Regions from separate parts of the Streptomyces sp. R11 genome, predicted to be linked through region 3. Evidence: riboswitches for the same ligand, from Rfam matches in the RefSeq annotation. Region 3 holds a riboswitch; each other region holds the start of a gene.
The links. A riboswitch is a leader RNA that binds a small molecule or an ion and turns the genes downstream of it on or off. The one in region 3 is predicted to bind thiamine pyrophosphate.

Region 1: another riboswitch for thiamine pyrophosphate. It lies ahead of AB5J55_RS30525 (thiamine ABC transporter substrate binding subunit); the one in region 3 lies ahead of thiC (phosphomethylpyrimidine synthase ThiC).
Region 2: another riboswitch for thiamine pyrophosphate. It lies ahead of thiO (glycine oxidase ThiO); the one in region 3 lies ahead of thiC (phosphomethylpyrimidine synthase ThiC).

Annotation. Positions count from the first base shown of each region.
Region 1 is NZ_CP163432.1:6,586,864-6,596,716, reverse strand. Features, by position in the region: gene AB5J55_RS30555 (VOC family protein) at 1-276, shown strand, start outside; gene AB5J55_RS30550 (LOG family protein) at 314-1,438, shown strand; gene AB5J55_RS30545 (LAETG motif-containing sortase-dependent surface protein) at 1,616-2,272, shown strand; gene AB5J55_RS30540 (maleylpyruvate isomerase family mycothiol-dependent enzyme) at 2,361-3,158, opposite strand; gene AB5J55_RS30535 (ABC transporter ATP-binding protein) at 3,184-4,203, opposite strand; gene AB5J55_RS30530 (ABC transporter permease) at 4,204-5,892, opposite strand; gene AB5J55_RS30525 (thiamine ABC transporter substrate binding subunit) at 5,868-6,968, opposite strand; TPP riboswitch at 7,046-7,151, opposite strand; gene rlmN (23S rRNA (adenine(2503)-C(2))-methyltransferase RlmN) at 7,197-8,303, opposite strand; gene AB5J55_RS30515 (hypothetical protein) at 8,938-9,853, shown strand, end outside.
Region 2 is NZ_CP163432.1:2,421,210-2,431,062, reverse strand. Features, by position in the region: gene AB5J55_RS11085 (class II 3-deoxy-7-phosphoheptulonate synthase) at 1-342, shown strand, start outside; gene AB5J55_RS11080 (bacterioferritin-associated ferredoxin) at 487-720, shown strand; gene bfr (bacterioferritin) at 717-1,193, opposite strand; gene AB5J55_RS11070 (sulfite oxidase-like oxidoreductase) at 1,370-2,002, shown strand; gene AB5J55_RS11065 (DUF4396 domain-containing protein) at 2,027-2,515, opposite strand; gene AB5J55_RS11060 (deoxyribonuclease IV) at 2,609-3,511, opposite strand; gene pknB (Stk1 family PASTA domain-containing Ser/Thr kinase) at 3,586-5,529, opposite strand; gene AB5J55_RS11050 (thiazole synthase) at 5,649-6,443, opposite strand; gene thiS (sulfur carrier protein ThiS) at 6,447-6,659, opposite strand; gene thiO (glycine oxidase ThiO) at 6,656-7,822, opposite strand; TPP riboswitch at 7,820-7,931, opposite strand; gene AB5J55_RS11035 (hypothetical protein) at 7,984-8,358, shown strand; gene AB5J55_RS11030 (NAD(P)/FAD-dependent oxidoreductase) at 8,391-9,620, shown strand; gene AB5J55_RS11025 (Rv2175c family DNA-binding protein) at 9,698-9,853, shown strand, end outside.
Region 3 is NZ_CP163432.1:4,558,127-4,567,979, forward strand. Features, by position in the region: gene hisC (histidinol-phosphate transaminase) at 1-969, opposite strand, end outside; gene AB5J55_RS20855 (LacI family DNA-binding transcriptional regulator) at 1,422-2,534, shown strand; gene AB5J55_RS20860 (metallophosphoesterase) at 2,842-3,918, shown strand; gene AB5J55_RS20865 (hypothetical protein) at 4,111-4,980, shown strand; gene thiC (phosphomethylpyrimidine synthase ThiC) at 5,158-6,942, opposite strand; TPP riboswitch at 6,935-7,124, opposite strand; gene AB5J55_RS20875 (YibE/F family protein) at 7,433-9,043, shown strand; gene AB5J55_RS20880 (SsgA family sporulation/cell division regulator) at 9,301-9,738, opposite strand; gene AB5J55_RS20885 (IclR family transcriptional regulator) at 9,837-9,853, opposite strand, start outside.

The DNA of each region.
Region 1 (9,853 bases), 2.0 Mb from region 3:
GAGACCATCGTCGCGATGGTGCACACCCACGAGAAGTACGCCCAGTTCACGAAGAAGCAGATCGCGGACGCGACGAAGACCAGCGAGGTGCTGATCGCGCTGAGCTCCGAGAGCCGCGAGAAGGTCGACGAGCTGGTCGAGAAGGCGGTCGCCGCGGGCGGCTCCGTCACCGGCGAGACCCAGGACCACGGCTTCATGTACGGCCGCGCCTTCGACGACCTCGACGGCCACACCTGGGAGGTCGTGTGGATGGACCCGTCGGCCATCGAGGGCTGATCCCCGCCGTCCCGTGGCCGGTGCCTAGCATGGGCGGGTGCAGACGATGCCCGCCCATGCGGCCCACCACAACGACCGTGAGATCGAGACGCTGGAGGAGTTCGACGCGACCGTCTCGGCGCGCGGCTCCCTGGCCGGATTCCGTGTCCAGGCCGTCGACCTGACGGACCGTACGCGCGAGTTGCTCACCACGGACACGGCGGGCGCCGTCTTCCTCGGCTGCCCGATGCGCGAGGACGCGGCCGCGAAGATCCGCACGGACGGCGCCCTGGTCTTCCCGCCGGTCCCCGACCTGCCCTTCGACCCGTACCGGGGCCTGGTCTACTCGCCCGACGACCTCTTCGCGTCGCTGGCGGACGGCTACGAGAACACGCCCGACGCCCACGCGTACGCCTGGTTCCAGCGGACCAAGGCGGACCGCGACATCCACGCCTCCATGCTCCGCGCGATCCACGACGACTCCATATCGGACGCGCTCGACGAACTCCTGTCCGGCGCCCGGGTGGTGGGCGTCATGGGCGGCCACGCGATGCGGCGCGGCACGGAGGCGTACGAGGGGGCCGCGCGGCTCGGCCGCGAACTGGCCCGCGCCGGTTTCACGGTCGCCACCGGCGGCGGCCCGGGCGCGATGGAAGCGGCGAACCTCGGCGCGTACGCCGCCCCGCACAACGACGAGATGCTCGGCGACGCCCTGCGACTCCTGGCAAAGGCGCCCCTGTTCACGCCCTCGATCACCGAGTGGGCGACGGCCGCCTTCGAGGTGCGCACCCGCTGGCCGCAGGGCGGGCGCTCCGTCGGCATCCCGACCTGGTTCTACGGCCACGAGCCGCCGAACCCCTTCGCCTCCCACATCGCGAAGTACTTCGCCAACGCCACCCGCGAGGACGGCCTCCTGGCCCGCTCGAACGCGGGCGTCGTCTTCCTGCCAGGCGCCGCCGGCACCGTGCAGGAGATCTTCGACAACGCGACGCCGAACTACTACGAGTCGCGCGGCGAGCCCACCCCGATGGTGCTCGTGAACAGGGCCCACTGGACGGAGCAGTTGCCGACCTGGCCGCTGTTGCAGGCCCTCGCCCGGGATCGCTCGATGGAGTCCCGTATCGCCCTGGTCGACCGGATCGAGCAGGCCCCGCAGGCGTTGAAACGCCTCAGCGAGCAATAAGAGGGCAAAGCCAACGTGCGCGGGGGGCGTACGCGTTGACACTGCTTATGCCACGCTTATAAACCTGTGAGACTCCTGGGGACGGTGATGTCGCATCGCCGCCTCGTTCAACCCCCCTCAGTGGTGCAACTCGTAAGGACAAACGTGTCCATAAACCGCCGTACTGTTACGCGCTCCGTGCGCGCTCTTGGTGTTGCGTCCGCCTCCGCCGCCCTCGCGCTCGGCCTCGCCGGCAACGCCCTCGCCTGCAACATCAGTGAATTCTCCGCCGAAGCCAAGTGCGACGGCGACAAGGGCGTCATCACGGTCACCGACGTGGACCCCAGCGGCATCCCCGCGACTGTCAGCGTCTACCTGCAGAACAACGGCGCCGACCTGAAGAAGGTCGGCGAGCAGGTGGTCAAGGGCTCCCGCGAGGGTGTCACCATCACCTTCGCCGAGAACTGGAAGCCGGACGCCGAGTACCGCGTCCACGTCAAGGCCGCGGGCTACGTCGACGAGGACATCAAGCCGAACCTGACGACCCCGTCGACGGCCTGCAAGAAGGAAGAGGAGGAGCCGCCGGCTCCGTCGGACACCCCGACCCCGTCCGACTCCGCCTCGACCCCGGCCGAGGAGACGCCGGCCCCGACGCCCTCGGAGAGCGAGAGCACCGCTCCCGCGGACACGGCGAGCAGCGCCCCGTCCCCGGCGACCGATGACTCCAACCTCGCCGAGACCGGTGCGAACTCCAACACCGGCCTGATCGCCGGCATCGCGGTCGGCCTGGTCGCCATCGGTGGCGGCGCGGTCTTCTTCGGACTGCGGCGCCGCGGGGCGAGCAACGACCGCTGACGCGCCCGCAGAGCGACACCGCTGTGGCCCGTCCCCTTTCCCGGGGGCGGGCCATACGCCTGTTCCCCGGGGCCACGCCCCACGCCTGTCAGCCGAACCTCGCCCGCTCCAGCCAGAACTCCAGCAGCTCCCGCTCGCCGAGGACCTCCAACTCCGGGCTGTCCAGCGGCAGCCGGCGGTAGAAGGCGAGCAGTACGGCGGTGAGCGGGCCGCGGAGCGCGACGGTCGCCTTCTCGTGGCCGCGCCGCCAGGCGACGACGTCCTGGTCGAGGTCGATGGACCATTCGGCATTCAGCTCGGGGGTGCTGTCCGTGGCGTGCAGATGGATGCTGCTCCCGGGCCGGCACAGCTCCCGCGCCGGGTCGTCCGGGAGTGTCCGCTGCGCCCACTCGACGATCTCCAGCCACTCGTCGATCGCGTCGGCGGCGATGTCGGGCGAGACCTCGTAGGGCAGGCCGGCGGCGAGTGTCGCGTCCGCGCGGTGGATCGTGATCTCGTGGGTCATACGGCGGGCCCAGAATCCGGCGTTCAGTACGCCGGCCCAGCCCCATACCTTTGCGTCGGGACCGGCCTCCCGCAGCGTGCCGACGATCATCCCGCCGGTCTCCGCGAGCCAGGCGTCGAGCGCGGCGGCGTCACCCTCACCCTCGGGGCCGGTGAACCCCGGCACCTGCTCCTCCGGGACCTCCTCCTCGGCCCGCGTCCGCACGGTCAGCTCCACCCAGCGCAGGGCGCCACCGGTGTGCCGGACGAGCTGTTCCAGCGACCAGTCCGGGCAGGTCGGCACGGTGGCCGACAGGTCGGCGCCCGAAGTCACGACGGCCCTCAACAGGCCGATCTGGTGGGCGATTTCGTCGCAGTAACGATTGTGCGGGAGTGACGTCATGCCCCGCACCCTATGTGCGGGGTGATCAGCCAAGCAGCACGATTTCCGCCGCGTCGAACTCCACGCCGACTGCGTCCCCGACCTCGGGCGCCTCCCGCAGCGCACACGCCGCCTCCAGGCGCGGCGCCTCTTCCGGCTGGAGGTGCACGGCGACATGCGTGCCCTTGAACGTGCGCGCCGTGACCGTGCAGCGCAGCCCCGAGTCCGGGGACACGAGCCGCACCCCGGCCGGCCGTACGAGCAGCTTCCGGGTGCCCTGTGCGGCGTCCTCGCCCACGGGCAGCTTGCCCCAGGGGGTGTCCGCGGCCTCCCCCGCGACCGTGCCCTCGACCACGTTGTCGAACCCGAGGAAACGCGCCACGAACTCGTCCACCGGACGCTGCCACACCTCGAGCGGCGTACCGGTCTGGGCGATCCGCCCGTCCCGCATCACCACGACCCGGTCGGCGAGCGCGAAGGCCTCGCCCTGGTCGTGCGTCACGGCCAGCACGGTCGTGCCCAACCGGCCGAACAGCTCCCGGAGTTCGACCACGAGCCGCTCCCGCAGCGAGCGGTCGAGCTGACCCAGCGGCTCGTCCAGCATCAGCAACCGCGGCCTCGGCGCGAGCGCACGTGCCAGCGCCACCCGCTGCTGCTCGCCGCCGGACAGGGAGGCGACGGAGCGGCGGGCGGCGTCCGGAAGTCCGACCAGGTCGAGCAACTCCCGTACCCGCTCGGCCTGTTCGCCCTTCGAGGCGCCGTGCATCCGCGCCCCGAAGGCCACGTTGCCGCCGACGTCCCGCTGCGGGAACAGCTGATGGTCCTGGAACATCAGCCCGACCTCCCGCTTGTGCGCGGGCACCCCCGCCTGGTCCCGGCCGTCGAGCAACACCCGGCCCTCGTCCAGCGGCTGGAGCCCGGCCACCACCCGCAGCAACGTCGACTTGCCGCTGCCGCTCGGCCCCAGCACGCACACGATCTCGTGCTCGGCGACGTCGAGGCCGACCGCGTCCAGCACGACACGCCCGTCGAACCGTACCGTCGCGTCCGCAAGGCTCAGCAGCATCTAGAACTCCCCGGTCCGGTCGGTGCGCAGCCGCTCCAGCACCAGCAGCGCCACCGCGCACACGATCATCAGAATCGTCGAAAGGGCCATCGCCTGCCCGTAGTTGAGATCACCGGCCCGCCCAAGCAGCTTCGCCACGGCCACCGGCAGCGTCGGGTTGTCGGGCCGCGCGATGAACACGGTCGCCCCGAACTCGCCCAGCGACACCGCGAAGGCGAACCCGGCCGCGATCAGCAGCGCCCGCCGCACCATCGGCAGATCCACCTCACGCCAGACCCGCCAAGGCGACGCTCCCAGCACCGAAGCCGCCTCGCGCAGCCGCTGGTCCACGGCGCGCAGCACGGGCAGCATGGTCCGCACGACGAAGGGCACGCCGACCAGCGCCTGTGCGAGCGGGACGAGGATCCACGTACTTCTGAGGTCCAGCGGTGGCTCGTCCAGAGCGATCAGGAACCCGAAGCCGACCGTCACCGCGGACACCCCGAGCGGCAGCATCAGCAGCGCGTCGAAGCCCCGTACGAACCGGCCCGCGTCCCGTCGGGTCAGCGCGGCGGCGGCCAGACCGCCGATCAGCACGGCGATGGCGGTGGCGACGACGGCGTACTGCAGGGAATTGCCGATCGCCTCGATGGGCGGGACGAGGAAGACGCCGCCGTCGGGACTGGTCAGCGCCCGGAAGTAGCCGAAGTCCGGCGCGTCCAGGGACCGCTGCACGAGCACGGCCAGGGGCAGCACGAGGAGTACGGCGATGACGACCAGGACACCGGCCAGCAGCGACCACTGCCCCGCCCCGCGCGGCCGCCGCGCGGTCACCGACGCGTCCACCAGGCGCAGGGCGCTCTCCCGCCGCCGTACCGTCCAGGCGTGCACGGCGAGGATCGCGCCGACGGCGAGGAACTGGACGATCGTCAGGACGGCCGCCGTGGACAGGTCGAAGATCTCCGACGTCTGCCGGTAGATCTCGACTTCGAGCGTCGAGAAGGTCGGGCCGCCGAGGATCTGCACCACACCGAAGGAGGTGAAGGTGAACAGGAAGACCATCAGCGCGGCGGCGGCCACGGCGGGCCCGAGCGCCGGGAGGGTGACGGTCCGCCAGGCGGTGAGACGTGACGCGCCCAGCATCCGCGCGGCCTCCTCCTGCCGCGGGTCGAGCTGCGACCAGAGCCCGCCGACCGTCCGTACGACGACGGCGTAGTTGAAGAAGACATGCGCGAGCAGGATGGCCCACACGGTGGTGTCGAACCGTACGCCCCACAGCTCGTCGAGGAGTCCGCCACGGCCGACCAGCGCGAGGAACGCCGTACCGACGACGACCGTCGGCAGCACGAACGGGACCGTCACCACGGCTCGCAGGATCTGCTTGCCCGGGAAGTCGAGGCGGGCGAAGGCGTAGGCGCCCGGCAGCGCGATCAGCAGTGTCAGCGCGGTGGATGCGAGCGCCTGCCAGGTGGTGAACCACAGGACGTGCCGGATGTCGGACTGCCCGAGCACATCCAGGAGGCGCCCGAACTGCCAGACTCCGTCGACCTTCAGGCCGCGCGCGACGATGGCGGCGACGGGAAGGGCGAAGAAGACCGCGAAGAACGCGACGGGCACGGCGATGAGGCCGAACCGCACCGCCGCGCTCCGCGCGCGTCCCCTGCGGAAGGCGCCCTTGCGGGGGGCTACTTCAGTACGAGCGAGGTCCACGACTTGACCCAGTCGTCACGGTTGTCGGCGATCTTCGCCGGGTCCAGGGTCTCGGGATCCTTGGCCTGCGGTCCGTACTTCACGAACTCCGGCGGGACCTGGGCAGCCTCGCTCACCGGGTAGACGAACATGTTCAGCGGCATGTCGTCCTGGAACGTCTTGGTCAGCATGAAGTCGAGCAGCGCCTTGCCGCCCTCGGCGTTCTCGGCATTGCTGAGCAGACCCGCGTACTCGACCTGCCGGAAGCAGGTGCCGGTCGCGACACCCGTCGGCACGGTCGTCGGCTTCGGATCGGCATAGATCACCTCGGCGGGCGGCGAGGAGGCGTACGACACGACGAGCGGACGGTCGGCCTTGGCCTTCTTGCCGCCGGCGGAGCCGGAGAACTCCTCGTTGTAGGCCTGCTCCCAGCCGTCGACGACCTTGACGCCGTTGGCCTTCAGCTTCTTCCAGTAGTCCTGCCAGCCGTCGTCGCCGTACTTGGCGGCGGTGCCGAGGAGGAAGCCGAGGCCGGGCGAGGAGGCGGAGGCGTTCTCGGTGACGAGGAGGTTCTTGTACTCGGGCTTGATCAGGTCGTCGAAGGAGGTGGGCGGGTTCAGCTTGTGCTTGCTGAAGTACGCCTTGTCGTAGTTGACGCAGATGTCGCCGGTGTCGACGGGGGTGACTCGGTGCCGGTCCTGGTCGACCCGGTACTCGGGCATGACCAGGTCGGAGCCCTTCGCCTCGTACGACTGGAACAGCCCGTTGTCGAGCGCCCGCGAGAGCAGGGTGTTGTCGACGCCGAAGAAGACGTCGCCCTGCGGGTTGTCCTTGGTGAGGATGGCCTTGTTGACGGCCTGGCCGGCGTCGCCGTCCTCCAGGACCCTGACCTTGTAGCCGGACTGCTTCTCGAAGGCGGCGAGGACGCTCTTGGAGACGGCCCACGAGTCATGGCTGACGAGCGTGACGGTCTTGGACCCGCCGCTGCCGCTGTCGGCATCGGACGACCCGCACGCGGACAGCGCGGGCAGCGCGACGAGGCCCAGCCCGACGGCCAGGGCCGCGGACCTCACGGTGGACTTCTTGGTGATGCTCACAAATTCCTCCTGGGGTGACCAGGAAGAGACGCGGCCCTGCCCGGAACCTTGAGGAGGCTCCGGGCAGGGCGCAACAGCTCGAGTGGTGACCGATCTCCCTACCCAGAATGACCTGGGCCAGGTTCGGAGGGTCTGCGGCCGATGCCGCACTCTCAGCGCTGTGGCGCTCCCCTGTCGGAATATGAAGATGTATTTACGCCATAGGAAAATGTACCTACGGCGGTCAGACTACCGTTCGGTCGCGGCGAGCTGCCCACACGCCCCGTCGATCTCCTGACCACGGGTGTCCCGAATCGTCACGGGCACACCATGGGCGGCGATGGCTTCGACGAACGCCTTCTCGTCCTCGGGTCGCGAGGCGGTCCACTTCGACCCGGGAGTCGGGTTCAGCGGAATCAGGTTCACATGCACGGGCTTGCCCTTGAGCAGCCGCCCGAGCCGGTCACCTCGCCAGGCCTGGTCGTTGATGTCCCGGATGAGCGCGTACTCGATGGACAGCCGACGGCCCGACTTGGCGGAGTACTCGAATCCGGCGTCGAGCACCTCGCGCACCTTCCACCGCGTGTTCACGGGGACGAGGGTGTCGCGCAGCTCGTCGTCGGGCGCGTGCAACGAGATCGCGAGCCGGCACTTGAAGCCCTCGTCGGCGAACCGGTGGATGGCCGGGACGAGACCGACGGTCGAGACGGTGATCCCGCGCTGGGACAGCCCGAGCCCGTCCGGCTCCGGATCGGTCAGCCGCCGAATGGAGCCCACGACCCGGTTGTAGTTGGCGAGCGGCTCGCCCATCCCCATGAAGACGATGTTGGACAGCCGAGCGGGCCCACCGGGCACGTCCCCGTCCCGGAGCGCCCGCATCCCGTCCACGATCTGATGCACGATCTCGGCGGTCGACAGATTCCGGTCCAGCCCCGCCTGCCCCGTGGCACAGAACGGGCAGTTCATCCCGCACCCCGCCTGGGAGCTGATGCACATGGTCACCCGGTCCGGATACCGCATCAGCACCGACTCGACGAGCGTCCCGTCGAACAGCCGCCACAGCGTCTTGCGCGTGGTGCCCTGGTCGGTCGACAGATGCCGTACGACCGTCATCAGCTCCGGGAAAAGCTCCTCCCGCAGCTTGGCCCGCGACCCGGCCGGGATGTCGGTCCACTGCTCCGGCTCGTGCGCGTACCGCGCGAAGTAGTGCTGCGACAGCTGCTTGGCACGAAACGGCTTCTCGCCGATCGCAGCGACGACGTCCTTGCGCTCAGCAGGCGTGAGGTCGGCAAGGTGCCGCGGCGGCTTCTTGGCTCCGCGGGGGGCGACGAAAGTGAGTTCTCCGGGTGCAGGCATAACCCTTCCAGTGTGGCAGATCAACTCTGGGGGCCCAGGCCAGAGAGGGGTGGGGGTGGTCACCCTTGGGTGCCGACTGTCAGCGTTGGTCGGCCTCGGACGGCCCAGGGACGGCCCAGCACTGCCCCAGCGCTGAGGAGCTGCAGGCGCGCGCCGGTGGGCCGGTCCGATCGTTCTAGACCAGCACCACGCCGAGCTGTTGAGTGCCGCTGCCGTCCGCCGTTGTTGCCGTCAGCGTTGCCGTCTTTGGCGTCGGCGGAGCTGACGTGTGACCACCGCCTTAGGGGTTCGGTCCGCGCCCGCTCCGGCTGCCGCCGTCGACTGAGGCAATGGCCGGGAAGAGCCTCTGGTGTGTTCCCCAGTCCGGCGTTGTTGTTTCAGCCGCGGATGTCAGGGAGCGATCCATGTCCAGTAACAGCGCAACTTAAGGGCGTGCTACCGAAAGCTGAGGTTGCAGCGCTCACTGAGCATCGTCGTCAGAGTGGCCGCGCAGGTCGGCGAAGCGGCTGAAGGGGCCGACGGAGGTCCGAATGAGTTACGCCGCGACTGAGAACCGTCAGCCCGACGGATTGGCTGGAACCTGAACGGAGCAGTTACTCGTGCACCTTGCCTACTCGGGTTGCAGTTTTGTCTTATGGGCATTCAGCCATGGGTCACTGTGGAACCACCTGACTACCGCGGCCTTCGCAAGATCATCGTAGACAGCGAGACAGTCGGCAGCGCTTGGTCACTTCGCGAAATGAGAAAGATCCTCAGCCGCCTCGGCTACTCGGAAACGATAGATTTGGAAGATTCGTCATCAATACACTGGCACGGAGGTGACAGCAAGACGTGGCCCGACCACCCACGGAGAAGGCACGTAATAATTGTTCTCATGATCGCGGGAATGCTCGGATCTGTTATTTTGCACCTATTTATCGGCTGGCCGGATGCCTTCGAAGGACTGACTTTCGCACAACGGATTGTCGGCGCCCTGTTCATCCTGGCAGGCGCGGTGCAGGGTGCGGCGATATTTGCAATCTTCGACTATTGGGGTAGGCGTCAGTCGAAGCTATCTGGAGTGGTCGTCCTGATCGGAGCATTGATCGCACTAGGGACCAATAGTCTTCTCCTGTTCATGTGGCTCGAGGAGAGGGAGTTTATCGCCTATCTACTAGTATTTATTTCACTTTGGGTTTGGTCCCTTTGGGCCCTTTGTCTGCTTATCCGAGAAAAGCCTTGGGAGGGAGTTCGACACCCGAATAGGATTGCGGTTGGGGTGGTCGCCACTGCGATTCTTACGGCCGTCAGCCTGGCCTATTCGACCATGTATCAACCCACCGCCGCGCCAGTTCACCTCCTACTAAAGGCCGAATTTGGGAAGCCGCAAGAAAGCCCCGACCCTAAGTACGTACATATTCCTTTAAGGCTACACGTAAAAAACAGCGGAGGGATTGCCGTCTACGTCATCAACGATGATTACACCGTAGCGGGGTCATCAGTCAGATACGCCGATAGCGGCGAAGGGCTGAAGCGATGGAAAAACGAAACAGAGGAGAGTCCTGGTTACG
Region 2 (9,853 bases), 2.1 Mb from region 3:
GTCGAGAAGGTCACCGCCTCGGGCGCCACCGTGGCCTGGGTGACCGACCCGATGCACGGCAACACCTTCGAGGCGGCCTCCGGTCACAAGACCCGCCGCTTCGACGACGTGCTCGACGAGGTCAAGGGCTTCTTCGAGGTCCACAAGGCCCTCGGCACCCACCCGGGCGGCATCCACGTGGAGCTCACCGGCGACGACGTCACCGAGTGCGTGGGCGGCGGCGACGAGATCTTCGTCGACGACCTGCACCAGCGCTACGAGACGGCCTGCGACCCGCGGCTCAACCGCAGCCAGTCGCTTGACCTGGCCTTCCTCGTCGCGGAGATGTACAGGGACCAGTAGTCGGTTCGGTTGTTACATGCAAAGGGGGTGGGGCGCGGATCACATACGATCCGCGCCCCACCCCACTTTTACGGCTCCTGTGTGACGGGTAAGGTTAGGTTAGCCTCACCGATCAAGGGGAAGGCGCATCGATCCCGCCGGGAGGTGAACCGCGTGTACGTCTGCAGCTGCTTCGGCATTACCGAGCAGCAGGTCAAGAAGCACGCGGAGGGCGGTGCCTGCACCCCCCGCCAGATAGCTTCGGCCTGCAAGGCCGGCACGGACTGCGGGTCATGTGTGCGCCGTATCCAGGCGCTCCTGGGGAGGGGTGCCTGCCCGCGCCGGGAGCTGGCCGACCGGGGTGAGCCCCTGCTCTCCGATCTTGAGGACGCGGCCTAGCTCGGCTGCTCGATCTGCTGCGCGATGTAGAGCGCCTCACCGAGCTTCTCGATGAGCTCCAGCTGGGTGTCCAGGTAGTCGATGTGGTGCTCCTCGTCCTCGAGGATCGACTCGAAGATGTTCGCGGACGTGATGTCGCCCTTGGTGCGCATCACCTCGATGCCGCGCTTGAGGCGATCGATCGCCTCGACCTCGACCTGGCGGTCGGCCTGGAACATCTCGGTGACCGTCTGGCCGACCCGCACGTGGAACAGTCGCTGGTAGTTCGGCAGGCCGTCCAGCATGAGGATGCGCTCGGTGAGCTTGTCCGCATGCTTCATCTCATCGATGGACTCTTCACGCGTGTACTTGGCGAGCTTGGTCCAGCCTTTGTTGTCCTGGATCCGGTAGTGCAGCCAGTACTGGTTGATCGCCGTGAGCTCGCCGGTCAGCTGCTCGTTGAGGAATTCGAGGACCTCGGGGTCGCCCTGCATCGCAGAGGCTCCTTCCACGCGTGGTAACTGGCGGGTTGCGCCGCATGATTCCACCGCTGGCGAAGATCGTCCAGTAAGTCTTCACTTAGTAAGTAAGTGCATGCTTAGTCCAGTTTGAGGTGGATTGTGGAGGGGTGTGGTCAGGTGCACTGCCCCCGGTCTGTCAGGATGGAGTCATGGGTCAGCCGGCAGAGCGCGAAGGTGGAGCAGGAGCACACGCCGAGCTTCCGCCGGGACAGCGAGTGCAGCGCGGCTGGCCGGTCACGCACTACGGCCCGGTCCCCAAGTTCCGGCCCGAACGCTGGGAGTTCAGGGTGTTCGGGGCCACCGCCGACGGCGAGAAGCACTGCTGGACCCATGACGAGTTCACGGCTCTGCCGTACAAGACCGTCGTCGCCGATCTGCACTGTGTCACGAAGTTCAGCATGCTCGGCGCGGAATGGGGCGGCATTCCGGCCCGTACGATCCTGGAGATCGCCCCGCCGGCGCCGGCCGTCACGCATGTGATGGTGTGGGCCGAGTACGGCTTCAGCTCCAACCTCCGCCTCGCCGACTTCGCCTCCGATCTCGCGATCTTCGCGACCCACAAGGACGGCGAACTGCTCACGGCGGAGCACGGATTCCCCCTTCGTCTGGTCGTCCCCCATCTGTATGCCTGGAAGGGGCCCAAGTGGGTCCGGGGCGTGGAGTACATGACCGCCGACCGGCGCGGGTTCTGGGAGGAGCGCGGCTACCACAACCTCGGGGACCCGTGGAAGGAACAGCGGTACTCGTATCAGGAGGAGCCTGGGGACGGGCCTGAGCTGTGACCTTCGGTGGCCTTGCCGGGGTCCTCAGTGGTGGTACTGGTGCACCACCGCATGCCCCTTGCCGCGGCCGATCATCCACTTGTTGACCGGGGTTGTCAGGACGAAGGCGACGGTCAGCGCGATCGCCAGCACCCACCAGAACAGCGGGTCGGCGAGCTCGGCGTCCATGGCGCCCGGCCACAGCACGATCACGCCGTTGTCGACCAGCTCCATCACGGCGATGGACAGGGTGTCCGCGGCCAGCGCCACCTTGAGCGCGGCACGCAGGTCGACGCCCGCCTTCAGCACCCCGCGCAGGGTCAGCGCGTAGCCGAAGAAGAAGGCCAGGGCGATCGCCAGGACCAGGGTCGGCACGTTGCCCCAGCCGAGCGCGGTGCCGATCACCATGCCCAGCACCTCGCCGATGGCACAGCCGGTGAGGCAGTGCAGGGTGGCCCGGACGGCCATCGCCCAGCTGCTGCTTGCGGCCACCTCGGGGTGGTGCGTGTGTGCCGCGTGCGCTTCGTGTTGCATGAGTGCCCCCAATGCCAGGTTACGGTTCCTGCACCGAGCAAGAACCGTATACCCCCCAGGGGTATTCCCAACCCCCTGAGTGATCTGTCGGGGTCACGCGTCTCGAAGCTTCTTCAGCCGCTCCACGTCCGCCGCGTGCCCTTCCTTACCGCCCGGTGTCTCGATGATCAGCGGTACGCCCTCGGTGGCCGGGTGCGTCATCAGCGCCCGGAACGGGTCCTCGCCGATGTGACCTGCGCCGATGTTCTCGTGCCGGTCCTTGTGGGCGCCGACGACGTCCTTGGAGTCATTGGCGTGGATCAGCCTCAGGCGGCCCTCGCCGACGGTGTCCACCAGCAGGTCGAGCGTCTGGTGCATGCCGGACGGGCCGGTCAGGTCATGGCCGGCGGCGAAGATGTGGCAGGTGTCCAGGCACACGCCCAGCTTCGGATGGGCGTCCAGCGCCTCGAAGTACGGCCCGAAGTCCCAGGTCCGCGAGCAGAGTGAGGAGCCCTGCCCGGCGGTGGACTCCAGCAGCAGGAACGGGTCGTCGTCGTGGGTCAGCTCGTCCAGAAGCGGCAGCATGTGCTCGCGTACCTGCTTCAGCGCCACGGTCCGCTCCCGGCCGCCGGTCGCGCTGCCCGTGTGCACGACCACGCCCAGCGCCCCGATCTCCCGCCCGCGCCGCAGGGAGTGCCGGAGGGACTCCACCGACTTCTCGACCGTGGCCTCGGTGTGCGAGCCGAAGTTGATCAGGTAGGGCGCGTGCACATACGCCGGGATCGACTCGGCCTCGCACACCGCGCGGAACTCCTCGTCCTGCCGCGCATTCCCGGCCGGCGTGGCCCAGCCGCGCGGGTTGGCGACGAAGACCTGGACCGTCTCGGCCTTGAGGTCGTGGGCGTAGGTGAGCCCGACGGAACTGAGGCCCCCAGCCACGGGGACGTGGCCGCCGATGGGGTTGCGGGACGCGGCGGCGGGGGCGGGTTCCGGGGTGGCGGACTGCTGGTTCTTCACTCATTCAGGGTGTCATGCGCGCGCAGGGGTCCCGTGCGGGGACCCTGCGGCTGACCACCCGCTGGAGCGTCCCGTCACCGGATGGTGATCGTGATCGTCGACCCCTTCGGTGCCGTCTCCCCGCCCTCCACGGACTGCTTCTTGACCGTGTCGCCGAACAGGCCGAGCAGGCCGCGGTCCTCGTCGACCTGGAAGCCGGCGGCCTCCAGCGCGGTCGTGGCGTCGTCGACGCTGTCGCCGACCACGTCCGGGACCTCGATCATCTCGGGGCCCTTGGACAGCGTCAGCGTCACCGTGTCGCCCTCGGCGGCCTGCCTGCCCTCCGTCGGGGACTGCTGGGCGACCTGGCCCGCGTCGAACTCGGAGTTGACCCGCGCGGCGGCGACCTTCACCTTCAGGCCGGCTTCCGCCAGGTCGGCCTTCGCGTCGGCGAGGCTCCCGCCGGTGACGTCCGGGATGTCGACAGGGGCGCCCTTGCTGACGGTGAGCGCGACCGCGGAGCCGGAGCGGACCTTGGTGCCGTCGCCGGGCTCCGAGGAGACCACGAAGCCCCTGGGGACGTCCTCGTTGAACTCCCGGATCACCCTGCCCGGTTCGAGGCCGCCGTCCTTGAGCACGGTCCGGGCCTTGTCCAGCTTGTAGCCCTGGAGGTCGGGCACCTTCACCGTCTCAGGTCCCAGCGACATGACCAGGTTCACGGAGTCGTTGTGCCGGATGCGGGCGCCCGTGTCGGGGTCCGTGCTGATCACGGTGCCGCGCTTGACGGTGTCGCTGAACGCGCGCTCGACCTTGCCGACCTCGAGCCCGGAGTCCGCCAGCCGGTCCCGGGCCTGCGCCTCGGTCTTGGACAGCAGCGGCGGGACCTTGGTGAACTGGCCGGAGTTGATGTACCAGATCCCGACACCGAGGCCGAGGGCCAGCAGTACGGCGGCGACGATGACGAGCGGCCCGCGCGGAGCGCGCGACGTCCGTGACCGGCGCCGGGGCGGCGGGGGTGGCGGCGACTCCAGCCGGCTGGTGCGGTTGAAGACGGCCTCGCGCTCCGGCTCGTCCTCGTTCACGGGCAGCGGCCGCTGGATGTTCAGCGCGCGCGGGATCACGCTCGTACGGTCGTCGGCGTTGCTGTGCTCCGCCCTGAGGGCCTGCGGCGGCACCGCGTCCAGCTGGTCCGCGCTCAGTGCGGCGCGGGTGTCCCGGGCCTGCGCGAGCAGCGCCACGGCGTCGTACGGGCGGATGTCCGGGGTGCGCGCGGTGGCCGACGCGACCAGCTCGTCGAGCTCGTACGCCATGCCCGGGACGATCGCCGAGGGTGGCGGGACGTCCTCGTGCAGGTGCTTGTAGAGCACCACGGCGGGGGAGTCCCCGTCGTGCGGCTTGTCGCCCGTGAGCATCTCGTAGAGCACGACACCGCACGCGTACACGTCGACGCGGGCGTCGGCGGCGCCGGGCTGCTCTATCTGCTCGGGCGCGAGATAGGAGACGGTGCCGAGCACGGCACCGGTGGTGCTGGTCACGGTGTCGACGGACCGCACGAGCCCGAAGTCGGCGACCTTGACCCGGCCGTCGTCCCCTATGAGCACGTTCTCCGGCTTCATGTCCCGGTGCACGAACCCGGCGCGGTGTGCGGCGCCGAGCGCGGCGAGCACCGGTTCCAGGATGTCGAGGGCGGCCCGGGGCTGCAGCGCCCCGCGCTCGCGCAGTACGTCGCGCAGGGTGCAGCCCGCGACGTACTCCATGGCGAGATAGACGTACGACCCGTCGGTGCCCTGGTCGAAGACCTGCACCACGTTCGGGTGCGCCAACCGGGCGACGGACTTCGCCTCCCGGATGAACCGGTCGACGAACACCCCGTCGACCGCCAGCGCGGGGTGCATCACCTTGAGCGCGAGCACGCGGTCGAGGCGGGTGTCCACGGCCCGGTAGACCGTGGCCATCCCGCCGACCGCGATCCTCGCGTCCACGCGATACCGGCCGTCGAGCACCTGCCCGACCAGAGGGTCTTGAAGGGTCGTATCCACGCAGGTGAGTGTACGAGCCGACACCGACACGCCTCCCGGTTCGGCAGGGATCGGGGCGGGACTGAAGCTGACCTGTGACGGACGCCTCATTGGCCGAAGACTTTCCATCGAACGTGCGTTCAGAACGCGGGACGCTCCGGGTCCAGCCTCGCCAGACCCTCGACCGGCGACGACGCCTCCGCGAAGTGCCGCATCGGAATCCTCCCCGCCCGGAACGCCAGCCTCCCGGCCTCCACCGCGTGCCGCATCGCGTCGGCCATCAGCACCGGTTCCTGGGCCCGCGTCACCGCCGAGGCGAGCATCACACCCGCGCACCCCAACTCCATCGCCAGGGCCGCGTCCGACGCCGTACCGGCTCCCGCGTCCAGGATCACCGGCACGCGCGCGTGCTCCGTGATCAGCTGGAAGTTGTGCGGATTGCGGATGCCGAGCCCCGAACCGATCGGCGACCCCAGCGGCATGATCGCCGCACAGCCGACGTCCTCCAGCTTCCGCGCCAGCACGGGGTCGTCATTGGTGTACGGCAGCACGGTGAACCCGTCGTCCACCAGCGTCTCGGCCGCGTCGAGGAGCTCGATCGGGTCCGGCAGCAGCGTCCGCTCGTCGGCGATGACCTCCAGCTTGATCAGATCCGTGCCGAGTGCCTCGCGCGCGAGGCGGGCCGTCAGCACGGCCTCTCCCGCCGTGAAGCACCCCGCCGTGTTCGGCAGCACCCGGATCCCGAGCTTCTCCAGCACCGACAGCACCGAGCCGTGCACCGACGCGTTCACGCGCCGCATCGCGACCGTCGTCAGCTCGGTCCCGGACGCCACCAGTGCCCGCTCCAGCACGTCCAGGCTGGGCGCCCCGCCCGTGCCCATGATCAGACGGGACGAGAAGGACGTACCCCCGATGACAAAGGGATCGTCGGCCATGGTTCAGCCTCCTTGGACGGCGGTCAGGACCTCGACGCGGTCCCCCTCGGAGAGGGACGTCGACGGCCACTGGGTGCGCGGTACGACGGTTTCGTTGAGGGCGGCGGCCACTCCGGAGGGCGCCGCGGTGAGGGACTTCACGAGCGTGTCGAGAGCCGTGCCCGGCTCGATCTGCCGACGCTCGCCGTTGACCGAGATGGTGACCGGGACGCTCATGCGGGCTGCTCCGTGAGTGCGGCGGCGCCGAAGCGCCTGGGGGTGAAGGCGCGGGCCTCGTCCGGGAGCTCACCGGTGGTCAGGACGTGCGCCATGGCGTCGCCGGTGACCGGCGTGAGCAGCACGCCGTTGCGGTAGTGCCCGGTGGCCAGCGACAGCCCCTCCAACTCGGTCGGGCCGAGCAGCGGAGCGTTGTCGGGGGAGCCGGGGCGCAGGCCGGCCCGCGTCTCGGTGAGCGGCAGTTCGGTGATGCCCGGCACCAGCTCGTGCGCGTCGCGCAGCAGCTCGTAGACGCCGCCCGCGGTCACCGTGGTGTCCCAGCCCAGTTCCTCGCTCGTCGCCCCGACGACCAGCTCCCCGCTCTCGCGCGGCACCAGATACACCTGGCTGCCCCGCACCACGGCGCGCACGGTCCGGCTCAGGAACGGCGCGTACCGCTTCGGCACGGTCAGCCGCAGCACCTGCCCCTTCACGGGGCGCACGGGCGGCAGTACGTCGTCCGGGACTCCTGGCAGGCGCCCGCTGAGGCTGCCGGCCGCGAGGACGACCTGGTTCGCGCGCAGCTCGGTGCCGTCCGCCGTGGTGACCCCCGCTGCCCGGTCCCGTACGACGTCGAAGCGCTCGGCCCAGGTCCGGTGGAAGACCACCCCGGCCCGCTCGCACGCGGCCACCAGCGCCCCGGACAGCCGCCGCGGGTCGATCTGGTGGTCGCCGTCCACCCGCAGCCCGCCGCGCACGCCCGGCGCGAGCATCGGCTCCAGGCGCCGGCACTCCCGCCCGGACAGCCACTCGGAGTCCAGGCCGGACTGGCGTTGCAGGGCGTGCAGGTCGCGCAGATGGGCCCGGTCGTCGGCATCCAGCGCGACGGCGAGCGTGCCGCACCGGCGGTAGCCGAGGTCGTGGCCGGTGAGGTCGGTCAGCTCGGCCGCGAAGTCCGGGTAACGGCGGGCCGAGGCGAGGTTCAGGCCGAGCAGGGTCTGCTCGCCGTAGTGCAGTTCCGTGACGGCGGCCAGCATTCCGGCCGCCACCTGGGCGGCGCCGCCACCCGGCTCGGGGTCCACGACTCCCGTCGTGAACCCGCGTTGCGCGGCCCGCCACGCCGTGACCAGGCCGATGATTCCGCCCCCGATGACAAGGACGTCTGACGTTCGCGTACGCGACATGGGCGTCCAGCCCCTCCCTTCGCCGGCATGACCCGGATCAGGTTCGTACGGTCGGAGGCCGCCAGCCTCCCTCTCAGCCCGGTGCGTCCGGGCTCCCGCGAGTGCTCTACGTTGGCCACCCTAGCCCGCCGCCGTAAGTCTCAGTAAGGGAGCCCGCGCCCATGGCCCGCTCGCTCGACGGTCTCGTCCTCGCCCCGGTCGCGGACCAGGCCCCAGGTCAGGTGGGTACGCGCACCCGGTTCACGTACCACGAGAAGGACGGCGAGATCTGGGCCGAGTACACGGGCGGAGACGTCGTACGGGGCCATCTCGTGGGCACCAGGGAAGGCGACCGGCTGGACTTCCGGTACGTGCAGCTCAAGCGGGACGGGACGACGTCGTCGGGGCACTGCGTGTCGACGGTGGTCGAGCTGCCCGACGGGCGGGTGCGGTTGGCCGAGAGCTGGGAGTGGGAGTCGCAGGCGGGCAGCGGGACCAGCGTGGTGGAGGAGCTCGCGATCGAGGTTGTGCAGCAGGTCACTGAGCACGCCCCCTGACTGACAAATAGTCAGTTGTCTATGGTGATCAGGTGAGCGAGCAGACGCAGCAACGGGGCACGTCAGCGGCACGCCGCGTGGTCGTCGCCGGCGCGGGCATGGCCGGCGTGCAGACGGCGGTCGCCCTGCGGGAACAGGGCTTCACCGGCACCGTCACACTGATCGGCGCCGAGCCCCACCAGCCGTACGACAGGCCGCCCCTGTCCAAGGCCGTGCTGCTCGGCAAGGCCGAGGGCTCCGCCTTCGACGTCGACTTCGAGGCGCTCGGCGTCGAACTCCGGCTGGGGCGCGAGGTGCTGGGCGTGCGCCCCGCCGAGCACCAACTGGACACCGAGGCCGGGCCCGTCCCGTACGACGTCCTCGTCCTCGCCACCGGCGCCGAACCGATCCGGCTGCCGGGCGCGGAGGGCGTGCCCGGCGTGCATCTGCTGCGCACCCTGGACGACGCCGAGCGGCTGCGGCCGGTGCTGGCCCGCCGGCACGACATCGTGGTGGTCGGGGCGGGCTGGATCGGCGCGGAGTTCGCCACGGCCGCGCGGGAGGCGGGCTGCGCGGTGACGGTCGTGGAGGCCGCCGACCGGCCGCTCGCGGGTGCGCTGCCCGCGGAGGTGGCCGCGCCGATGACCGCCTGGTACGAGGACAGCGGGACGGTGCTGCGCACGCACGCGCGCGTGGAGCGCGTCGAGCCCGGCGAGGTGATCCTCGACGACGGCTCACGGGTGCCCGCCGGTGCGGTCGTGGTCGGCATCGGGGCGCGGCCCGCCACGGCCTGGCTGGCCGACTCGGGCATCGAGCTCGGAGCGCGGGGAGACGTCGTGGCCGACGAGCGTCTGCGCACGTCCGTGCCGGACGTCTACGCGGTCGGCGACTGTGCCTCCTTCCCGTCGGGACGGTACGGCGACCGCCTCCTGGTCCACCACTGGGACAACGCCCTCCAGGGCCCGCGCACGGTCGCCGCGAACATCCTCGGCGAGAGCTCCGCGATCTACGACCCCGTGCCTTACTTCTGGTCCGAGCAGTTCGGTCGCTTCGTCCAGTACGCCGGCCATCACGCCGCCGCCGACACGCTCCTGTGGCGCGGCGACCCGTCGGGCCCCGCCTGGACCGTCTGCTGGCTGCGGGGCGACCGACTCGTCGCCCTGCTGGCGGTGGGCCGACCGAGGGATCTGGCACAGGGCCGACGGCTGATCGAGTCGGGCACGCCGGTCGATGCGGAGCTGCTGAGGGACCCTGGGCGGCCGATGAAGGCGGCGGTGGCCTAGCACGTCACCCCAACAGGTCCTCCCAGGTGGACCGGCCTGACTTCCGACTGTCAGTGGCAGATGGCAGGCTTGTTTCCGTGACCGAGATTGACGCAAGAACCGATGCTCTCGTCCCCGCCTGGCTCACCCTCCCCGACATCGCCGAAATGCTCGGCGTCGAGGTGACCCGCGTCCGGCAGCTGGTCAAGGAGGGCCAGCTCATCGCCGTACGCCGTGGTGAGAACCGCGCGCTG
Region 3 (9,853 bases):
CGCCTGCTCACAAGCCTGAGCGAAGGCGACCGTGCGCTCCCCCAGTCGCAACCACACGAAGTTGGCCTGGGTCTCGGGCACCGTCCAGCCCTGAGCGCGCAGTCCGTCGACCACCCGGTTGCGCTCGCATACCAACGAGCCGACCCGGCCGATCAGTTCGTCCTCGGCACGCAGCGAGGCGATCGCCGCTTCCTGCGCGAGCTGGCTCACCCCGAACGGTACGGCCGTCTTGCGCAGGGCCGCCGCGACCGGCTCCTGGGCGATCGCGAAACCGACACGGAGGCCGGCGAGGCCGTACGCCTTGGAGAACGTCCGCAGAACACAGACATTCGGCCGCTCACGGTAGATCTCCACCCCGTCCGGCACCTCGGGGTCCCGGATGAACTCGCGGTACGCCTCGTCCAACACCACCAGGACGTCACTGGGCACCCGGTCGAGGAACCGCTCCAACTCGGCCCGCCTCACGACTGTGCCCGTCGGGTTGTTGGGGTTGCAGACGAAAATCAGCCTGGTGCGGTCGGTGATGGCGGCGGCCATCGCGTCCAGGTCGTGCACATCGCCCGACGTCAGCGGCACCTTGACGGACGTGGCGCCGTTGATCTGCGTGATGATCGGGTACGCCTCGAAGGACCGCCAGGCGTAAATGACCTCGTCGCCGGGTCCGGCTGTGGCCTGGATCAGCTGCTGGGCGACGCCGACCGAACCGGTACCGGTGGCCAGGTGGGAGAGCGGGACGCCGAAGCGCTCGGACAACTCGTTCATCAGCCCCGTGCACATCATGTCGGGGTAGCGGTTGAAGGAGGAGACGGCCGCCGTCACGGTCTCCATCACGCCGGGCAGCGGCGGATAGGGGTTCTCGTTGGAGGACAGCTTGTAGGCCACCGGACCACCGGCCGCGGCAGGCTTGCCCGGCTTGTAGGTGGGGATACCCTCCAGCTCGGCTCGAAGCTTGGGGCTCGTCTCGCTCACCGCAGTCCTCCTCGCGACCACCGGCGGCCCATCACCACCGCCGGCTCCAATACTGCTCACCTTATGAGGATTCCGCGCCGATGCGTACAGGTGAAGAGAGGTCGATGCGCTCGGGAGAGGCAGGCCCGCCCGCTGATCCCTCCTGTCACACCTGCATCAGGGGCATCGTCGTACGAAGGCGTACGAATTGGGGGGCGCGCCACACATATATCTACGCGCCGGTGGCTCACTCCGTGGCGCGCATCACCCGTGAAGGTGAGTTGAGACCTCTTCGAAACATCGGACACTTGGCAGGCCCATGCGCGCCGACAAGTCACGTCCTGCCATTGGATCGTTCAACTCCCTTGTTTTCAAAGGGCATTGGCGCATGATGACCTTGCAGAAACGTGTCTGTCAACGCGTGCATATGCGTCCGCACTACCCCACCGAATGAGCCCTACTATCGGCTCGCCATGACAGCAGCAGGGAAGCACCAGGTGAGCCGCGCGGAAACCTCTCGTCGAGGCAGTCGACCCGGCCGGGCGGGTATCAGAGACGTGGCCGCCGCCGCGGGGGTCTCCATCACGACCGTCTCCGACGCCCTCAACGGCAAGGGCAGGCTCCCCGACGCCACCCGACGCCATGTCCGCGAGGTCGCCGACCGGCTGGGCTACCGCCCGTCGGCCGCCGCCCGCACACTCCGTACGGGCAAGTCAGGACTCATCGGCCTGACCGTGACGACATACGGGGATGAACCTTTCACCTTCACCGAGTTCGCGTACTTCGCGGAGATGGCACGCGCCGCCACCTCGGCCGCGCTCGCCCGCGGCTACGCCCTCGTCATCCTCCCCGCGACCTCACGTCACGACGTCTGGTCGAACGTCGCCCTCGACGGCACGGTCGTCATCGACCCGTCGGACCAGGACCCGGTCGTCAGCGAGCTGGTCAAACAGGGTCTGCCGGTCGTATCCGACGGTCGCCCGGCCGGCTCGCTCCCGGTCACCGCCTGGGTCGACAACGACCACGAGGCCGCCGTGATGGGCATTCTGGACCACCTCGCCGACGCGGGCGCCCGCCGGATCGGGCTGCTGACGGGCACCACGACGGACACGTACACCCATCTGTCGACCACCGCCTATCTGCGCTGGTGCGAGCGGGTCGGCCAGGACCCGGTGTACGAGGCCTATCCGGCGCACGACCCGTGCGCGGGCGCCGTCGCCGCCGACCGGCTGCTCGCCCGCCCCGACCGGCCCGACGCGGTCTACGGGCTGTTCGACCCGAACGGCACCGACCTGCTCGCCGCGGCCCGCCGCTACGGTCTGCGCGTACCGGACGACCTGCTTCTGGTGTGCTGCAGCGAGTCCACGGTGTACGCCAACACCGAGCCGCCGATCACCACGCTCTCCCTGAAGCCCCGCCGCATCGGCACGGCCGTGGTCCAGCTCCTCATCGACGCCATCGAGGGGGTCGAGTCGGACCAGCCGGTCGAGCAGGTGATACCGACCGAGTTGATCGTGCGTACCTCGTCCCAGCGACGCCCGCCGCGGACGACGGTCAGCCCGCCCCGGTCGCCCGAGGGCCGGTAGAAACCGGGCGAAGACCTGGCGCAGAAGCCGAACGAGGAGCGGCAGAGGCAGGTCGAAGGGCCGCAGCAGCGGGGCGAAGGGCTTCAGGAGCAGTTCGAGGGGCGTCAGGAACGCGGCGATCGAGCTGCCGAAGCCCGGGCCAATCGGGGCGAAAGCCGCAGTGAACAGGAGTCCTGCTCCGATTCACCACCCCTGGGTCATCACATGGCGCGATCGGCATTCCTATGATGGGCCCACGACACCCACGGGCCGCTGCGACCAGGCAGTCCGATGCGGTGCAGCTGCGGCGCGATGGTGGAGGGGTCTGATGACTCAGGGGGCCGGTCAGGGACCCGAGATGGAGCGGACGGCGACGTTGCGCGACTTCCGGGTGCCCGCTTACGTGCACGAGACCGGTCCGTACGTCCACAGCATGCACCCGGGCGAAGTCGCCCCGCCCCTCGACGAGACGTATCCGGAGGGGTACACGCCCACGCAGCGCGACCTGCCCGTGATCAACCGCGGCGACACGGTCCAGGTGCACGTCGACCCCGCCGCCGTGCCGGTCCCGCAGTCGACGACAGGTGCCGGCCCGCTGTTCGTGGTCGGCGACGTGCACGGCTATCTCGACGAGCTGATGGCCGCGCTCCAGGAGCAGGGCCTCATCGACTCGGCGGGGAACTGGTCCGCGGGCACCTCCCGGCTGTGGTTCCTGGGCGACTTCACCGACCGCGGCCCGGACGGCATCGGCGTCATCGACCTCGTGATGCGGCTGTCCGCCGAGGCCGCCGCGGCCGGCGGCTACTGCAAGGCCCTGATGGGCAACCACGAGCTGCTGCTCATCGGCGCCAAGCGATTCGGCGACACCCCCGTCAACTCCGGCGCGGGCACCGCCACCTTCCAGGCGGCCTGGCTGCTCAACGGCGGCCAGAAGACCGACATGGACCGTCTCCAGGACCACCATCTGCAGTGGATGTCGCGCCTGGACGCCATGGAAGAGGTCGACGGGCATCTGCTCGTCCACTCGGACACCACCGCCTATCTCGACTACGGCGACTCGATCGAGGCGGTCAACGACACCGTCCGCGAGACACTCACGCGCAATGACGCCGACGAAGTCTGGGATCTCTTCCGCAAGTTCACCAAGCGCTTCTCCTTCCGCGACGAGGGCGGCGCCGACCATGTGCGTTCCCTGCTCGATACGTACGGCGGCACCCGCATCGTTCACGGTCACAGCCCCATTCCTTACCTGACGGGCGAGGTCGGCTCCGAGGACGGCGAGGACAACACCGGGCCCTTGGTCGAGGGTCCGCACCTCTACGCCGAGGGTCTCGCCATCGCCATGGACGGCGGCGTGACCATGGCCGGAAAGCTGCTGGTCCAGCAACTTCCCCTGGATATCTGACCGTTCACAGGGCAGGCGTCGCCCATGGCGGAGTGACGGAAGAGGGCCCAGGCCAGGACCCAATTTTGGCAAACCCCCTGTCACCGTGTGCCGTGACCGCTCTACCATCGGCTTATCCGTAGCAGGCTCCCCTCCGTTTCTGCCCGACGGCTCGTTGGCATGCGAGCCCCAAGCCCTACGGAGCATCGGGGGATGCACATGAACAGCGTTCCGCAGCACCTGCTGAGCGAGGACCGCCAGGAATACGAGCGGATCCTCGATGAGGCGCTGCGCTCCGCACCACACCGCCCGGAACTGGCCGCTGTCGGTCAGCGGCTCAACCCCGAACAGCTGCGCACCATGGCGCTCAACGCCACCGCTCTGATCACGGCGGCCGCAGCGACCGAGTACCAGCACTACGTGAAGGTCCGCGAGGAACTGCGCCAGCCGGCGCCGTCCACCCCGTCCTCCACCCGTGAGTCCGGCTCCTCCGAGTCGAGCTCGGGCGCGATGGGGCTCGCCACGACCATGGGAGAAGTCGCCGAGACAGCCGGCCCGGGCGTCATAGCCGTGCTCGCCGTCCTGGCACCCGTCCTCGCCGGCACCGCCGCGGCGATCTTCCTGCTCGTCGGCTACATCCTGAAGATGTTCGACCCCGAGCCGGCGTTCGCCCAGACGATGCTCACCACCGGATGGGTGTTCGGCGCCATGGCGGCGGCCGCCATCCTGGTGGCCGCCGTCGGTCTCCTGCTCACCGCCCTGCGCAACCGGCCGGCATTCGACGGCGGGCCGTACGGCGAACTGAGCGAGGAGGTCGCCCGGGCCAGGGAAGCCTGGCGCGAGGCCCTGCTGGAGCGCGGCGTCCTGCCCTTCCTGCGGGAGGCACTCGCCGACCCCGGCACGGCATCGGCCCTGCACCGCACGCCACCGTCGACACCGGCCGGCCGCATCCCGAACCTCGGCTACGGCCGCCCGGGTTTCAGCAGCCCGGACGACGGCGCCTCCCGGGGCTCGCGACCGAGCTTCAGCAGCCCGGACTACACGAGCCCGGACTTCGGAGGCCCGGAACACCAGCCGGAGTAGCGCCTCGGCTTGCGCCCTCCGCCGCAGGAGAGCCCCGCCCGGGGCCCCTCCTACGCGACGGAACCCCCGGGGAGACCTCCTCGGGGAGGCGCAAGCCGGACAGCCGGGCAGCAACGCCGGACGCGACGGCAGCACGCCCGACACCGGGGCATGGCGCCCCGTGTCAGGACGTCGACATCAGTCCGCGAGGGGCAGGTACACCCGGTTACCCGCCGCGGCGAACTCCTTCGACTTCTGAGCCATGCCCTCCTCGATCTCCTCCTTGGACCCGCCATGCGCACGGCGGATGTCCTGGGAGATCTTCATCGAGCAGAACTTAGGCCCGCACATGGAGCAGAAGTGAGCCGTCTTGGCAGGCTCGGCCGGAAGGGTCTCGTCGTGGAACTCCCGTGCCGTGTCCGGGTCGAGAGCCAGGTTGAACTGGTCCTCCCACCGGAACTCGAAGCGGGCGTCGGACAGCGCGTCATCCCACTCCTGCGCACCGGGGTGCCCCTTGGCGAGATCGGCCGCGTGTGCGGCGATCTTGTAGGTGATGACGCCGGTCTTGACGTCGTCCCGGTTGGGCAGGCCCAGGTGCTCCTTGGGCGTGACGTAGCAGAGCATCGCCGTGCCCCACCAGGCGATCATCGCTGCACCGATGCCGGAGGTGATGTGGTCGTAGGCCGGCGCGACGTCGGTGGTCAGCGGGCCGAGCGTATAGAACGGAGCTTCATCGCAGATCTCCTGCTGAAGGTCGATGTTCTCCTTGATCTTGTGCATCGGGACGTGTCCCGGGCCCTCGATCATGGTCTGTACGTTGAAACGCTTGGCAATCGTGTTGAGTTCCCCGAGCGTCCTCAACTCAGCAAACTGCGCCTCGTCGTTGGCGTCCGCGATCGAGCCGGGCCGCAGGCCGTCGCCCAGCGAGTACGTGACGTCGTAGGCGGCGAGGATCTCGCAGAGCTCCTCGAAGTTCTCGTACAGGAAGCTCTCCTTGTGGTGCGCCAGGCACCACGCCGCCATGATCGAGCCACCGCGCGAGACGATGCCGGTCTTGCGGTTGGCCGTCAGCGGTACGAACGGCAGCCGCACGCCCGCGTGGACCGTCATGTAGTCCACGCCCTGCTCGGCCTGTTCGATGACCGTGTCCTTGTAGATCTCCCAGGTCAGCTCCTCGGCCCGGCCGTCGACCTTCTCCAGCGCCTGGTAGAGCGGCACCGTGCCGATGGGGACCGGGGAGTTGCGCAGCACCCACTCACGGGTGGTGTGGATGTTGCGGCCGGTCGACAGGTCCATGACCGTGTCGGCGCCCCAGCGGGTCGCCCAGGTCATCTTCTCGACCTCCTCCTCGATGGAGGAGGTGACCGCGGAGTTGCCGATGTTGGCGTTGACCTTCACCAGGAACCGCTTGCCGATGATCATCGGCTCGATCTCCGGGTGGTTCACATTGGCCGGCAGCACCGCCCGGCCCGCGGCGATCTCCTCGCGGACCACCTCGGGAGAAACGTTCTCCCGGATGGCCACGAACTCCATCTCGGGCGTGACCTCGCCGCGGCGCGCGTACGCGAGCTGCGTGACCGCCGCGCCGTCACGGCTGCGGCGCGGCTGACGCGGCCGTCCGGGGAAGACCGCGTCGAGGTTGCGCAGGCCACCGCGCGGCGAGGTGTGCTTGATGCCGTCGTCCTCGGGACGGACGGGACGCCCCGCGTACTCCGCGGTGTCGCCGCGGGCGATGATCCAGTTCTCCCGCACCGGGGGCAGCCCCCGGCGGACGTCGGTGTCGGCGAGCGGATCGGTGTACGGGCCCGACGTGTCGTACAGCGTGACCGACTGCCCGTTGGTGAGGTGCACCTGGCGGACCGGCACCCGCAGATCGGGGCGTGAACCCTCGACATACGCCTTGTGCCAGCCGATGGACTTCCCGGCCTCCTCGGACTTCTCGTCCTGAACGGAGGCAGGCGTGCGCGCGTCCTTGATGGTCATGAGACCTACTCCCTACGCCGGCATTACCCGGTAACAGGTTCGGCGGTCGACGCAGCGGTATCCGTCTGCCGACGTTTCGTGTGAAACATCACTCGCGATGAGTGATGTTTCATGTGAAACATCGCTGGGACGGAGGTCAGCGCCCTCTCAGCCCGGTGCTCCGAGCTCCCGCGTGTACAAAGGTGGCACCACGCTAGCGTCAATTCGGGCGCGGTGAACAGAGGGCCCCAATCGTTCTTGCGATGATCGGGCGGTGACCACGACGCATGAACCTCCGTACCCACCGCCCGATCCGCCCCGCGGCTCCGGCTCCGGAAACGGCCCCGGAATCGGCCCTGGGCGGGGCAACGGCCGTACAGACGGGCGGGGTTCAGGAGTTCCCGGCGGCAGATACGGCGGCGCTTACGGCCGTGGCCCCGGAGGCGGGAACCAGGACGATCATGCGACTGGGGGCGGGGGCTGGCACGAGCACGGCCCCAGATCCGGTGGGATGCAGGATCGCGGGAGCGGGGTCGGCGGCGGCCAGGGGCACGGACCCGGTCCCGGCGGCTCTTACGAGCGCGGTCCCGAATCCGGCGGCTTGCAGGCGCCGGTTCCCGGCCCGGGTGGCGGGCACGGTCCCGGCTCCGGGGGCGGTCATGGGCATGGTCCCGGCTCCGGAGGCGGTCATGGGCATGGTCCCGGCTCCGGAGGCGGTCATGGGCATGGTCCTGGCTCCGGTGGCGGGCGTGGCGGAGACGACGGTGGCGAGCACGGGCACGGGCACGGGCACAGTCACGCCCACGGTCCGGCCGCTCCTGTCTCCCGGCACCTGCGCAAGGTCATCGCGGCGGTCCTGATCCCGTTCGCCGCGGCGGTGGTGGTGGGGCTTGCGGTGCTGTGGCCGGGCGGTGCCCCGCCGCACGAGCGCACCGGGGTCGGCTTCGACCGGCAGACGCAGCAGGCCACGGTCACCAAGGTGGTCGAGGTGAGCTGCAAGGAGGTGGGGGCCTCGGGGGTACCCCCGACCGGCGACACCTCCACCGCTGAGGGTTCCTCCGCCGTGCAGCAGGAAAGCGGCACCTGCAAGAAGGCGACGATCCGCGTCGACAGCGGCCAGGACAAGGGCCGTACGTTCACGGAGATCGTGCAGCCCGACCAGTCACGGCAGTTGCAGGAGGGCCAGGAGGTCGTGGTCGCCTACGAGCCCTCCGCACCCAAGGACCTGCAGTACTCGGTCACCGACGTGAACCGGCGCGTCCCGTTGGCCGTGCTCGCCGGCATCTTCGCCATCGCCGTCGTGGTCGTCGGGCGGTTGCGGGGTCTCATGGCACTGATCTCGCTGGCCATCAGTTTCGCGGTGCTCAACTTCTTCATCCTGCCCGCGATCCTCCAGGGCTCGAACCCGCTGGTCGTCGCGGTGGTCGGGTCGAGCGCCATCATGCTGATCGCCCTCTACCTGTGCCACGGTCTGTCGGCCCGTACGTCGGTGGCGGTGCTCGGCACGCTGATCTCGCTGCTGCTGATCGGCATCCTCGGGTCGGTGTTCATCGACTGGGCCGCGCTCACCGGCAACACCGACGACAACACGGGCCTCATCCACGGGCTGTATCCGTCGATCGACATGAGCGGTCTGCTGCTGGCAGGCATCATCATCGGTTCGCTCGGTGTCCTCGACGACGTGACGGTCACCCAGACGTCCGCGGTCTGGGAGCTGCACGAGGCCAACCCGACGATGGGCTGGCGCGGGTTGTACCGAGCGGGTATCCGCATCGGCCGCGACCACATCGCGTCCGTCGTCAACACCCTCGTACTCGCTTACGCGGGTGCCGCACTGCCCCTGCTGCTGCTCTTCTCGATCGCGCAGAGCGGCGTGGGGACGGTCGCCAACAGTGAGCTGGTGGCGGAGGAGATCGTGCGCACCCTAGTCGGCTCCATCGGACTGGTCGCGTCCGTGCCCGTCACCACGGCACTCGCGGCCCTGGTGGTCGCGGCCGACCGGCCGGAGAAGGGGGCGGTGCCGGTGGGTACCCAGCCGGTCCCGGCAGGCGGGGCGCCGACCGCGACGGGCGCACAGCCGGCTTCGGGGCGCGGCGGGCGGGGACGTCGGCGGAAGCGGTGACATCGGGGAAGCGGCGGCGTCGGGGATAGCAGGGACGTCGCGGAGCGGGCGTCAGGGAAAGCGGGGGCGTCGGCAGAAGGGTGGCGGACACGGTTCGCCACCCGCGCGCCTCCCGTGCGCCGAACCCGGACCCGGACCCTCGCGCCTACGGCCTTGCAGATCCGGCGTCTTGGGGAGCATGCCCGGCAAGGAAGCGCTCCCATGCGCGCCAGGAGCGCGCGGCGAAGCGTTACGCCACCCCTGACAGCCAACGAGCCTCAGCCCGCGCTCTGCTCCTCCGCGAGGATGCGGTCCAGGGCCTCGTCGAGGTGGGCGTCGAAGTCGGCGAGCGCGCCCTCCTGACCGAGCGGCACCAGCTTGTCGGTGCGGTCGAGAAAGGCCACCAGCGGCGCCACCGAGGAGCGGAACAGCGCCTGGTCGGCACCGACCTGAAGCCGGATCAGGACGTCGCCCAGCGTCTCGGTGCCGGCCGGGGAGACCCGTACATCTCCCTCCCCGCACGGGCGGCCCACCCCGTCGACCAGCAGCTCCCGACCGAAGGCCCAGGTCACGGGGGCGTCGCCGGGCAGGTGGAAGGTCAGCCGTACGGCATAGGGATCACAGGTCTCGTAACGCAACTCCACCGGGATGCGGAAGGAGAGCTCCTCGGACACGAGAAAGCTCATCATGACCTCTGCCTCTACGGACTCGCGCATCGCCCTACCCCGTCGTTTGCAGTCGACTGGCCGGGAACGGACCCCGACACTGGTGGAATCTTGCTGAACGTACACGAGAGATCACAAGGAGTGAGTTTTCAGATACTGATAGAGA